3 regions of the Nostoc sp. UIC 10890 genome follow, and region 1 is predicted to be linked to each of the others. Evidence: riboswitches for the same ligand, from Rfam matches in the RefSeq annotation. Region 1 holds a riboswitch; each other region holds the start of a gene.
What was found. A riboswitch is a leader RNA that binds a small molecule or an ion and turns the genes downstream of it on or off. The one in region 1 is predicted to bind cobalamin.
Positions count from the first base shown of each region.

Region 2: another riboswitch for cobalamin. It lies ahead of ACWATR_RS05805 (DUF1636 domain-containing protein); the one in region 1 lies ahead of ACWATR_RS04260 (energy-coupling factor ABC transporter permease).
Region 3: another riboswitch for cobalamin. It lies ahead of ACWATR_RS29855 (hypothetical protein); the one in region 1 lies ahead of ACWATR_RS04260 (energy-coupling factor ABC transporter permease).

Region 1 covers NZ_JBSGKF010000001.1:1,084,930-1,088,345, reverse strand. Annotated here, with positions in the region: gene ACWATR_RS04275 (energy-coupling factor ABC transporter ATP-binding protein) at 1-6, opposite strand, end outside; gene cbiQ (cobalt ECF transporter T component CbiQ) at 1-793, opposite strand, end outside; gene ACWATR_RS04265 (energy-coupling factor ABC transporter substrate-binding protein) at 790-1,092, opposite strand; gene ACWATR_RS04260 (energy-coupling factor ABC transporter permease) at 1,079-1,855, opposite strand; cobalamin riboswitch at 1,882-2,021, opposite strand; gene ACWATR_RS04255 (hybrid sensor histidine kinase/response regulator) at 2,120-3,199, opposite strand; gene ACWATR_RS04250 (PAS domain S-box protein) at 3,212-3,416, opposite strand, start outside.
Region 2 covers NZ_JBSGKF010000001.1:1,456,073-1,459,488, forward strand. Annotated here, with positions in the region: gene ACWATR_RS05790 (hypothetical protein) at 1-151, opposite strand, end outside; partial or broken gene ACWATR_RS05795 (RNA-guided endonuclease TnpB family protein) at 272-580, shown strand; gene ACWATR_RS05800 (cobalt-precorrin-6A reductase) at 704-1,441, opposite strand; gene ACWATR_RS05805 (DUF1636 domain-containing protein) at 1,445-1,861, opposite strand; cobalamin riboswitch at 1,884-2,041, opposite strand; gene cobA (uroporphyrinogen-III C-methyltransferase) at 2,210-2,989, opposite strand; gene ACWATR_RS05815 (sirohydrochlorin chelatase) at 2,986-3,416, opposite strand, start outside.
Region 3 covers NZ_JBSGKF010000001.1:7,193,554-7,196,969, forward strand. Annotated here, with positions in the region: gene ACWATR_RS29850 (methyltransferase domain-containing protein) at 1-812, opposite strand, end outside; gene ACWATR_RS29855 (hypothetical protein) at 835-1,110, opposite strand; cobalamin riboswitch at 1,457-1,599, opposite strand; gene ACWATR_RS29860 (hypothetical protein) at 1,736-1,900, shown strand; gene hetL (heterocyst differentiation pentapeptide repeat protein HetL) at 1,932-2,645, shown strand; gene hpsP (hormogonium polysaccharide biosynthesis glycosyltransferase HpsP) at 2,949-3,416, opposite strand, start outside.

The sequences.
Region 1 (3,416 bases):
CTGCATTTCGCCAAAATTCTAATCCTATTAATCCTACACAGCCGCAAATTGCTTCGATAATATATCGCGCTTGGGGATGATAGCGGCGGGGATGCCAAACTCGAAATTCACTCACAAAACCCCGTGATTGCAATCCCAGAGAAAACTGACTATATCGTTGTAAGGTTCGCTGTAATAATTGTCCGATTAGTAGTGCTAAACTTTTCATTCCACTACGCCAAGTACGGTAACCACCACGGGAGTTTTGTGCTGTCCATAATTCATCGGCTGTGTTCAGTAGGATGAAAATAAACCGATACATTAGTAATAACAAATCGGTTAAAAGCGCTGGAAATCGCAAGTAACGCAGAGTTTGTAATATCTCCGTGAAAGGGACGGTTAACATGAGAAAATATAAGCAAGAAACAGAGGCTAATGCTCTGGTTAAAATTCCCAATGCTTGGATACTGCCATGATGACTAATATAAATATAGAAGTGTCCGAGAGTTAATCCATACCACGAATCTAATTGTACGTTTGGCAAATCATTAATCGTAACTCCATTCACCATAAGTGCTGGCAAACTTGTCAAACAAAAAACTATGGTAAATGTTAACAATTTAAAATAAACACCAGCGGGAATTCTTGCATAAATAACTGTCCAAATACCCATCCAAAGTGCCATCAATATTTGCACTAGCGGATGGCTAGCCAGGGAAATAGCAAGAGTAGTAAATGCAAAAATTAGTTTATGCTCTGGTGGCAATCTTCGCAATCGATTGGTATAAGCTAAAGTGTCTAGTTGTAGGCTCATTCTTTAGGTTTTTGTTGTTGGGAACGTCCTTTATACAATCCAATTGCATAACCAACTACTCCCGCACCTAAAGCTGCTTGCGAAGCAAATAATAAGCTTTCTATTTCCCCACTAGCTGGTTCAAAAAATGATTTAAACCAGGGTTTATATTCAGGTTGTATTTCATTAATAGCCTCTTCTGCTTTGCCATCAGCACCGGAAAACTCCCCACCTCGCACAAATATTAACGGTGCAACTGCTAAAGCTATAACTCCTAATACCAACAGCCAGTTACTCAACCCTTTTTTAGATTGACTCATTGCCACTTCCTCGCTTGATTAATTTCAACAATTCCAATTCTTGAGGATTATAAGATTGCAGCCAGTTCCACACCAACACAGTTAGTAATCCTTCACTAATTGCTAAAGGAACTTGAGTAATGGCAAAAATTCCGGCAAATTTGGTAAATGAAGCGATAAACCCACCAACAGGTGCGGGGAAAGCTAGGGCGAGTTGGATGGAAGTGATAATGTAGGTGAGTAAATCTGCGATCGCAGCTGCTAAAAATATGGCGATTTGTTGTTTACCACCTAACTTTATTGTCAGATTATATATCCAGTAAGCTAGGAAAGGGCCAGCGATCGCCATCGAAAAAGCATTTGCCCCCAACGTCGTCAAGCCGCCATGCGCCAGTAACAAAGCTTGAAACAACAATACTAAGCTACCCAAAACCGACATAGTAAGGGGGCCAAACAGCACCGCACCTAACCCTGTCCCTGTTGGGTGAGAACAGCTACCTGTGACAGAAGGGATTTTCAAAGCTGACAGCACAAAAGTAAAAGCACCAGCCAAGCCCAGGAGTAGTTTCAATTCCGGGTTAGCTTGGGTAATGCGAGTCAGACTACGCAATCCTAATAGAAAAAATGGTAATGCCACAACCCACCAAAAAATTGCCCACTGCACTGGCAAAAAACCTTCCATAATGTGCATGGCGTAGGCGGGTTTGGGTAAACCAATGACTAGATAAAAACTGATAACTCCCATCAGGGTTAGACTGACTAACGCCTGTTTTTTTCTTTTCATAATCTGTACCTCGCAGATTTATGTAAACGAATTGATTCTAACCGGCGGGCATCCTGACTCACCTAATTTTGGTTCACAGTTGCGGGACAGCGCCGGATTTACACCGGACTTTCCCCCTTGCGTCCGATGGCTGCTTCCCATCAGAACCGATTTGAGTAACTATATCACCATTACCAATTTTGAGCAGCGATTTTTACCAGGTATTCACAAAGCGTAGTTTATTAAGACAGTTTAGAGGTCATAATTTGGTTTATTCCCACTTACTTATTTATTTTTGAGTAATACAGTAAAAATACTACCGTTTGGATGATTATCTTCGATGGTGATTGTACCGGAATGTGCCTCGATCGCCATTTTGCAGAAAGCCAATCCTAAACCAATTTGCGAAATTTCTGGCATCAGAGTTCCAATTTCATACTTCTCGAAAATGATTTGTCGTAAGTCTTGACAAACTCCCGAACCGGAATCAGCGACTTGCACTTTAGCACCACCTGCTGCCAAATACTCTCCTCGGAGGATGACTTGAGAATCGAAGGGGGAGAACTTAATGGCATTGGAGAGCAAATTATCCAGCACTCGACGAAAGATCACTGCATCTACTGCAACAATGCCACCAGGTTCGGGAAATTCACGTATCAGGGTTAAGTTTTTTTGAGTAGCGATCGCCTCAATATCTTCTACAGCTGATATACACAGCGCACAAAGATCCACTTCTGTGTAGTTGAGAACCATTTTGCCAGATTCCAGCTTTGCCATAATCAGCAAACTATCAATTAACGATTGTAATTGTTGTCCAGCAAGTAAAATTTGATCGATTTTTCCTTGCTGTTGTTTCGGTGAGAAACCTGGTAATCGAAGAATCTCTGCTCCTAAGACAATAGTGGTAAGTGGATTTCGCAGATCGTGCACAATCATATTTACCATGTCTTCTCGCATCTTGAGCAATACTTGCATACTGTCGTACTGCTGCTTAATCCGCAACATGGAATTAACTCTGGCTCGTAATTCCACACCGTTGACGGGTTTACTAATGAAGTCATCTGCACCCGTCGCCAGACATCGAGCCAAATCTTCTTTCTCGGTTAATGCTGTCACCATGATGATTGGCACTGCTTGCCATTGTGGATCGGCTTTGATGCGTCGACAGACTTCCATCCCATCAAGATCGGGCATCATCACATCTAATAAAATTAGATCGGGCTGAAAACTATCGAGGCGATTTAGAGCTTGTTGACCACTAGGAGCGTAGTAAAGCTGGTAGTTTTCACCATCCAGTAAGGTTTCAACAACGTCAAAGTTATCTGGTTGATCGTCGATCACTAAAATAGAGGTTTGACTATCCATCGAAAATTTCCGTTACCTTCTTAAGAGTTGTTGAATTGTGGTTACAAGCTGTTTAAGTTTTATCGGTTTGGTGAAATATTCGTTAGCTCCAGCCGCTAAACAAGTTTCGCGATCGCCAGGCATGGCTAAGGCCGTTAGTGCAATGATTGGAATATGCACAAATTGCTGATCGTTACGGATACGGCGCATTGCTTCTAACCCGTCCATTCCCGGCATT
Region 2 (3,416 bases), 370 kb from region 1:
CTCCCGCCTCGGAATCGCCATTTTTAACTTTGAGCGAGTCTATAAAGTCTTCAATTACATGAGTCATGGTTTTATCGTTTTGACTTGCGTATAACCGCAGTTTATTCAATCTACGCTCTGATATCCTTAAATTTAATGCTTTGTTTTTCATGTTTGCCTACACATTGTCTTTACGTTTATGTTATCCTATTTGTAGGTCGAAAAACAAAGGATAGAAAATGAAGACATCATACCAGTACAAAATCAAACCAATTAAACAGCAGACGGAGAAGAAGAAGTTCCTAAAAAAGTTGAATTAGCTTTTGATAGATGGTTAAAAGGTGACATTAACGGGAAAAAATCGGGTAAACCTAGATTCAAGGGTAAAGGGCAATATAAAACTTTTACTTACACCCAATTCAAACAGCATCACTTTGTTAACAACAAAATCACATTGTCAAAGATTGGGGAAGTTAAAGTAATTATCCATCGACCAATACCCGATAGATTTGATATTAAGACTGTATCCGTTACAAAAAAAGCAGACGGTTATTATGTCACCCTCAGCCTTGATGACAAAACAGTGCCAGCCGTTAAGCCCATAAAGAACCGTGGGGCGCACGGTCTTAAAGCTCAATTAATGTCCTCATAGAGGAGTCGTTGAGAAGCCCACACTCACCCGTTCGCGTAGCGTCTCGCAGAGAAAGGGAGTGTGTGGAGTACGTCACCAGCGAGCAAATAACCACGTCAAAGCAGCATCAACATTACTAACCTGTTCTCCTGGCGGGATGGCTGGACGATTTACCATAACAACCTTTATGCCCAGTTCTCGCGCTGCAATAATCTTGGCCTTTGTTGCATCGCCACCGCTATTTTTGCTCACGATGGTATCAATCTTGTTATTAATCAGGATTTGTCTTTCATTATTGAGAGTAAATGGCCCGCGATCGCACAATACCATTCCTAACGGCACTAAAGCATTATCGGTAGGTGGGTCAATCATCCGCATCAGAAACCAAATTTTCTCTAGGTGAGCAAAGGCAGCGAGTTCTTGTCTACCAACTGTCAAAAATACTCGCTGTGCTTGGTTTTGTAGGGCTGTTGCTGCGGCTTCAACGCGATCAACTTCAATCCAGCGATCGCCACTTTCTTTTTCCCAAGGCGGACGAATTAACATCAGACGGGGTACTCCAACTTCCGTTGCGGCATCTGCTGCATTAAAGGAAATCTGAGTCGCAAAAGGATGGGTTGCATCAATTAATAAGTCGATTTGCATGATTCGCAGATAGCTAGCCAATCCCGCCACGCCACCGAAGCCTCCAACCCGTAAATCGCCCAACGGTATTGACGGTTCACGGGTGCGACCAGCTAGAGATGTGATTGCTTCTAACCCTTGGATAGTCGCAACCTTGGCAGCTAGTTCTGCTGCATCTCCCGTTCCACCTAGAATCAAAACGCGCATCATTTAAGATAAAGGTGGAATTTTTGCCAAAACACCTTTTTTCAGTGCTTCTGGACGCTCTGACCAAGGCAGTAAACCATCTGCTTTGGTATAGTATTGACTAGCACATTGCAACACCGCAGAAGCACTACCATCAACTGCCAAGTCACCAAATAAATATGTTAATTTGCCTTTGGCAGTAAATGCGACTACACAAGAACGATTACAAGCACTCATGCATTCAACTTCCTGAATCGGGAATTCATCTCGTAACTCCCAATCTTGGGCAAGCTGCTGAAGTTGGTGTAAAAGTTTTTCACCACCACTTTCGCCTAAGCGATTTCCATTTTGCCAAACACTGGCACAGGTTTTACAAACAAATAAAGTATGATCAGCAACAGCCAAGGGATTGGTTGGGGAAATATTTACAGTAGTAGTCATCTGTACCTCGCAGAGATGTGGAAATGATAAATCTATTTCGGCGGGCATCCTGACTTACTCAATTTGGTTCCTTAATCTCAAATTAGTTCACAGTTGCGGGACAGCGCCGGATTTGCACCGAACTTTCCCCGTTACCTCTGGTAGCTGACTCCCACCAGAACCGAATAACCTTATTGATCATACACTAGTGGTCTATCGCATTAGTTACGAGGGATGAATAAGTTCGTAGTAAGGACTTTAGTCCTGGATTTTTAAGCACTTCAGTGCTTACTACAAACTCATAATATTTAATGCGATAAACCACTAGAGTCATCTCAGAATACGAAATAACAAGCTTTGCACCAACCATCAAACTGGACGACAACCAGACAAAATACTGTGCATATTCACTACTTGTCCAATAACTGCGATCGCAGGCGCACCAAATCCAGTTTGCTCTACCTGCTCTACAATTGTCTCTAAAGTCCCAATCAATTCTTCTTGTTCTGGTCGCGTACCCCAGCGTACTAAAGCAATGGGCGTTTCTAAATTCAATCCAGCTAAACTTAATTGTTCGACAATATAAGGCAGATTGTGAATTCCCATATAAATTACAATAGTTTCGGAACCGTGAGCGATCGCACTCCAATTTACTATCGGTCTATACTTACCCGCCGCTTCATGACCAGTTACAAATATCACTGATGAACTATACAGCCGATGCGTCAAAGGTATACCTGCATAAGCCGCTGCTGCAATTCCCGATGTGATACCTGGCACTACTTCTGTTGATATTCCAGCTTTGACTAATTCTGCCATCTCTTCGCCACCGCGACCAAAAATAAATGGATCGCCACCTTTTAGGCGTACTACAATTGCATGATCCTGCGCTTTATCAATCAGCAGTTGAGTTGTTTCTTCCTGGAACAGCGAATGTTTTCCCCTCCGCTTACCAGCATTAATTTGCTCGGCTTGGGGATTAATCATTGCCAGAATTGCCGAACTAACTAAGGCATCATAGATAACTACATCTGCACATTCCAACAAACCTTTAGCCTTCAGGGTAATTAAACCTGGATCACCTGGCCCCGCACCTACTAAATAAACCTTTCCCAAATACTTATTCTCCTGTTTCTCTGTGCGGTTCATTTATCTGTTAAATCCCAAATTAGCTCGGCTAATTCTGCACTTGCTCCCAGTGGCGATGCCAATTGGAAATTCACCGCAGAAAATTGTAATTTTAACTCCTCTATTGAAGTAGCGATCGCATCAGTTATTCCACCAGCGAATAAAAAGTATGGCAAAATTGCAATTTCTCTATAACCAGCAGCTACTAACTCTTTCACCCGTGATTCTAAACTAGGAGGCCCAGCCCAATAAGCAGCTACTACTCCCAAACTCGCCGCTATTGCTTCCACAGTTTCTTGAGAACCTGGACGACGGCTACCATGAGCTAAGAGAATCCATGCTTCTGCTTTTGTCGCAGCTATTTGCTTGGCCAGCAATTTCTCTAAATTGGGATGAGAGCCTAAATGTGGTTGCAACTCAATGATGATATCTTCACCAATAGCCTGTT
Region 3 (3,416 bases), 6.1 Mb from region 1:
CCCTGTGGTCGAGCCACTCCTTGCCAGATGGAGTCTAGCCAAGAAGGAAGCGTTTGTTCCGTCCAGTCTGCCGTAATTACCTCCCCCTCGACTAATTCTGTCTCTGCTAAAAGTTCGGAAAAGCCTTCAATACTGGAAAAAGCTGGATGAGACCACTGATCGAGAAGTTGGCGCATTACTGGTTTCTCCCAAAAATTTAGGGGTTTTTGACGGTCATCCCTCTGATTCCAGTCAGCTACAACCAAAACTCCACCAGGCTTTAGCACCCGCATTAATTCTCTAGCAAAGATGCTTTTATCTGGCATGTGGGGGCCCGCTTCGATTGACCAGACCACATCAAAACTGGCATCTGGAAACGACAGTGCCATTGCATCATCGACCGCAAACTGGACGTTTAGCCCGTCGGGTGTTAACTCCTGGGCACGCTTTACCTGCTGTGGGCTGATTGTAATCCCTGTGACCGCAAACCCATAATCTCGCGCTAAAATCCGGCTGCTGCCGCCAATACCACAGCCAACATCTAAGACGGTAGTGCCAGAAGGTAATTTATCTAAACCACCCCATTTAACCATTTCATGTACAAAGTCAGATTTAGCAGCCAAAAAATCCTTTCGTCGTGGCGGCGAACCGTAGTGACCGAGGTGAATGTGTTCCCCCCAATAAAACTCTACGATGCCATCAAGAGTCCATTGATCGTAGGAATTGGCGACTGTGGCTGAGGATTCATACTTGCGGGCGGTCAGGAGATAAGCCGCAATTCCAATCACCAAAATCAGAAGAAAACCAATTACAGAATATAATAAAGTTGCCATTTTTTTGAACCCTTCTGTACAACTATTTGAGTCGATCTAACGGTTTACTCATTGCTGCTCGTCGCGAATTAGACGCGCCATGTGGTAATCGCCCACCAGATTCGCTGCCTACGATGAGCGGAGCTAACGCAATATAAATCATCCTATACATCGAAATTGCAATGTTTTGAACATCTTGAATAATTCTCCCTTGAAGTAGACTGGGCTTGTGTTTATCTTGGGAGAGAGCTGTTTGTTTGACAAAGGGATGAACAGCAGTGGCAATTTTCCCAACTCGGTAAATATAGAATTTTGGCATGATGATTAACTAAAGTATTAGTCTAGTGAATTAGCAATTTTTATGCTAATTGGGAAAGCATTTGTTCAGTATTAGAACAGGAATATGTATGTCACACACGCCATTTATTAACTGTTTTGAACAACTTCTATCTGTTAGTTAATACACACTATTCGCAAGCGATACTCTCATCTGGAGTAGCGATCGCAGCATCTAAAAACAAAATTTGTACCCTAAATTAACCGCCTACACTCTCATAGAAAGCTGTAATCTGTAGCGTCTTGATATGTGGGGCTATGAGAACGTAAAGCTGATTAGTTGCAGAAATTTTCATAAAGATATTTATCTGTGCCTCGCAGATGTACAAAATTACAAGTCAACTTCGGCGGGCATTCTGACTTACAAGGCAAGCCTTGATTACAGCTGCGGGACAGTGGCGGATTTACACCGGACTTTCCCCGTTTCCTCTAGCGGCTGTTCCCCACTAGAACCGAGATTCATCTGAATACTAACACAACTGTGATTTGCTTGCATAAAAATCAATGGTCGATCTATACTGGCATTCGTCATTAATCGGGGTAAGTCTCATTTTTTACCAAAGCTTGCTATAGATTTTGATCAATATCTTTCTTTAAATTGGAACTTAATGTTGTCTTTCATTGTGGTTGCTATTGTAGGAACAATTTTCGGTGCGTACTTAGCTGAATTTGTTCCAGCTAATAGACTTCAGAGAACTTTTGGTTATTTCTTGCTTGCATTAAGCAACGGCATCCTCAAACTCCGTATGAAGAATCACACTGCGATCGCATGAAAGATCCTCTCCTAAACTTAAAATTTTTAACATGGATATAAATGAAATTCTTAAATCTTATGCTGCTGGAGCAAGAAACTTTCAAAGACTAAATCTGCAAGAAGCAGAATTAACAAATGCCAACCTCATAGGCGCAGATTTTAGCTATGCTGATTTACGTCAAACACGACTTGGTAGAACTAATCTTAGCCGAGCTTGCTTACACGAAGCAGACTTGAGTGAATCTATTCTTTGGGGCATAGATTTGAGTGAAGCAGACTTATATCGTGCTGTTCTCCGAGAAGCTGATTTAACGGGGGCAAAATTAATCAAGACACGCTTAGAAGAAACAAATTTAATCAAAGCTAGTTTATGTGGTGCTAATTTGCATGGTGCAAACTTATCTCGTTCTCTGTTATTTCAAGCAGACTTACGCCCCAGTTCTGACCAGCGTACAGATTTGGGATATGTGGTTTTGAGTTGGGCAGATTTGAGTTATGCCGATCTCAGAGCCGTTTCCATGCATCACGCCAACTTAGATAAAGCAAAATTATGTCGCGCTAATCTATCTAAAACAATACAGTGGGGTAACTTAGCGGCGGATTTAAGTGAGGCTAGTTTGCAAGGTGCAGACTTGAGTTATGCAAATCTAGATAGTGCCATTCTGCGAAAAGCAAATCTGCAAGGTGCGGACTTAACAGGGGCAATTCTCACAAATACCGATCTCCAGGGAGCAAATATGCCTGATGGTACGGTTCATGATTGAGTTATTTGAGCAAAAACAGCAAAAGGTCTAGTACCGCAAGGCGGAATTAAAAATTAAAAATGAATACAGCATAAGGGTTTCGTTGATTTGGAATGATTGGTTTATTTCCGCCGTGTTGTACTAGTCGGTTTGAATGACGCAGAAATCGCAAACTAATGAAAAACTCCACCCAATACTGCACGCTTTGTGCATTTTTAACTCGGAATTGGGTTTGGGGAAAAGGTTAAAGGTTTTTTCTTTCCCCTTTCCCTTTCCCCTTTTCCCCAAAACCCGACAAGTATTGAAACTCCGCCCACTCTCTTATTAAATTAATTTGTTCGCCAGAATTTCCTGGTAGGTTTGGATTGTTTGCCTTGCGATCGCATCCCAGCTAAAATTTTCCAAGGCATATTTTTGGGCGTTTAATCCCCGTCGTTGGCGTTCTGCGGGATTTTGCAAAGCTTCTTGCAGTAACTCTACTAATGCTTGGACATCTGTTGCACCCACCCAACCCGACTCACTATCACGAATTTGTTGACAAATATGCACTTGATCAGAAATGACAACGGGTACACCTGCTACCATCGCTTCAGCTACAGCAATCCCAAAATTTTCATAGTAGGAAGGCAAGACAAATAAATCAGCAGCTTGTAGTAAACTGACTTTGAGTTCACCAGTGACAAAGCCAGTAATTGTAGTGTGCGATCGCAGTGGTGAATTTTGAATTTGGGATATTATCTTTTGTTCGTAATCTGGATCTTGAGGATTAGTACCAGCTAAGACAAAATGAAA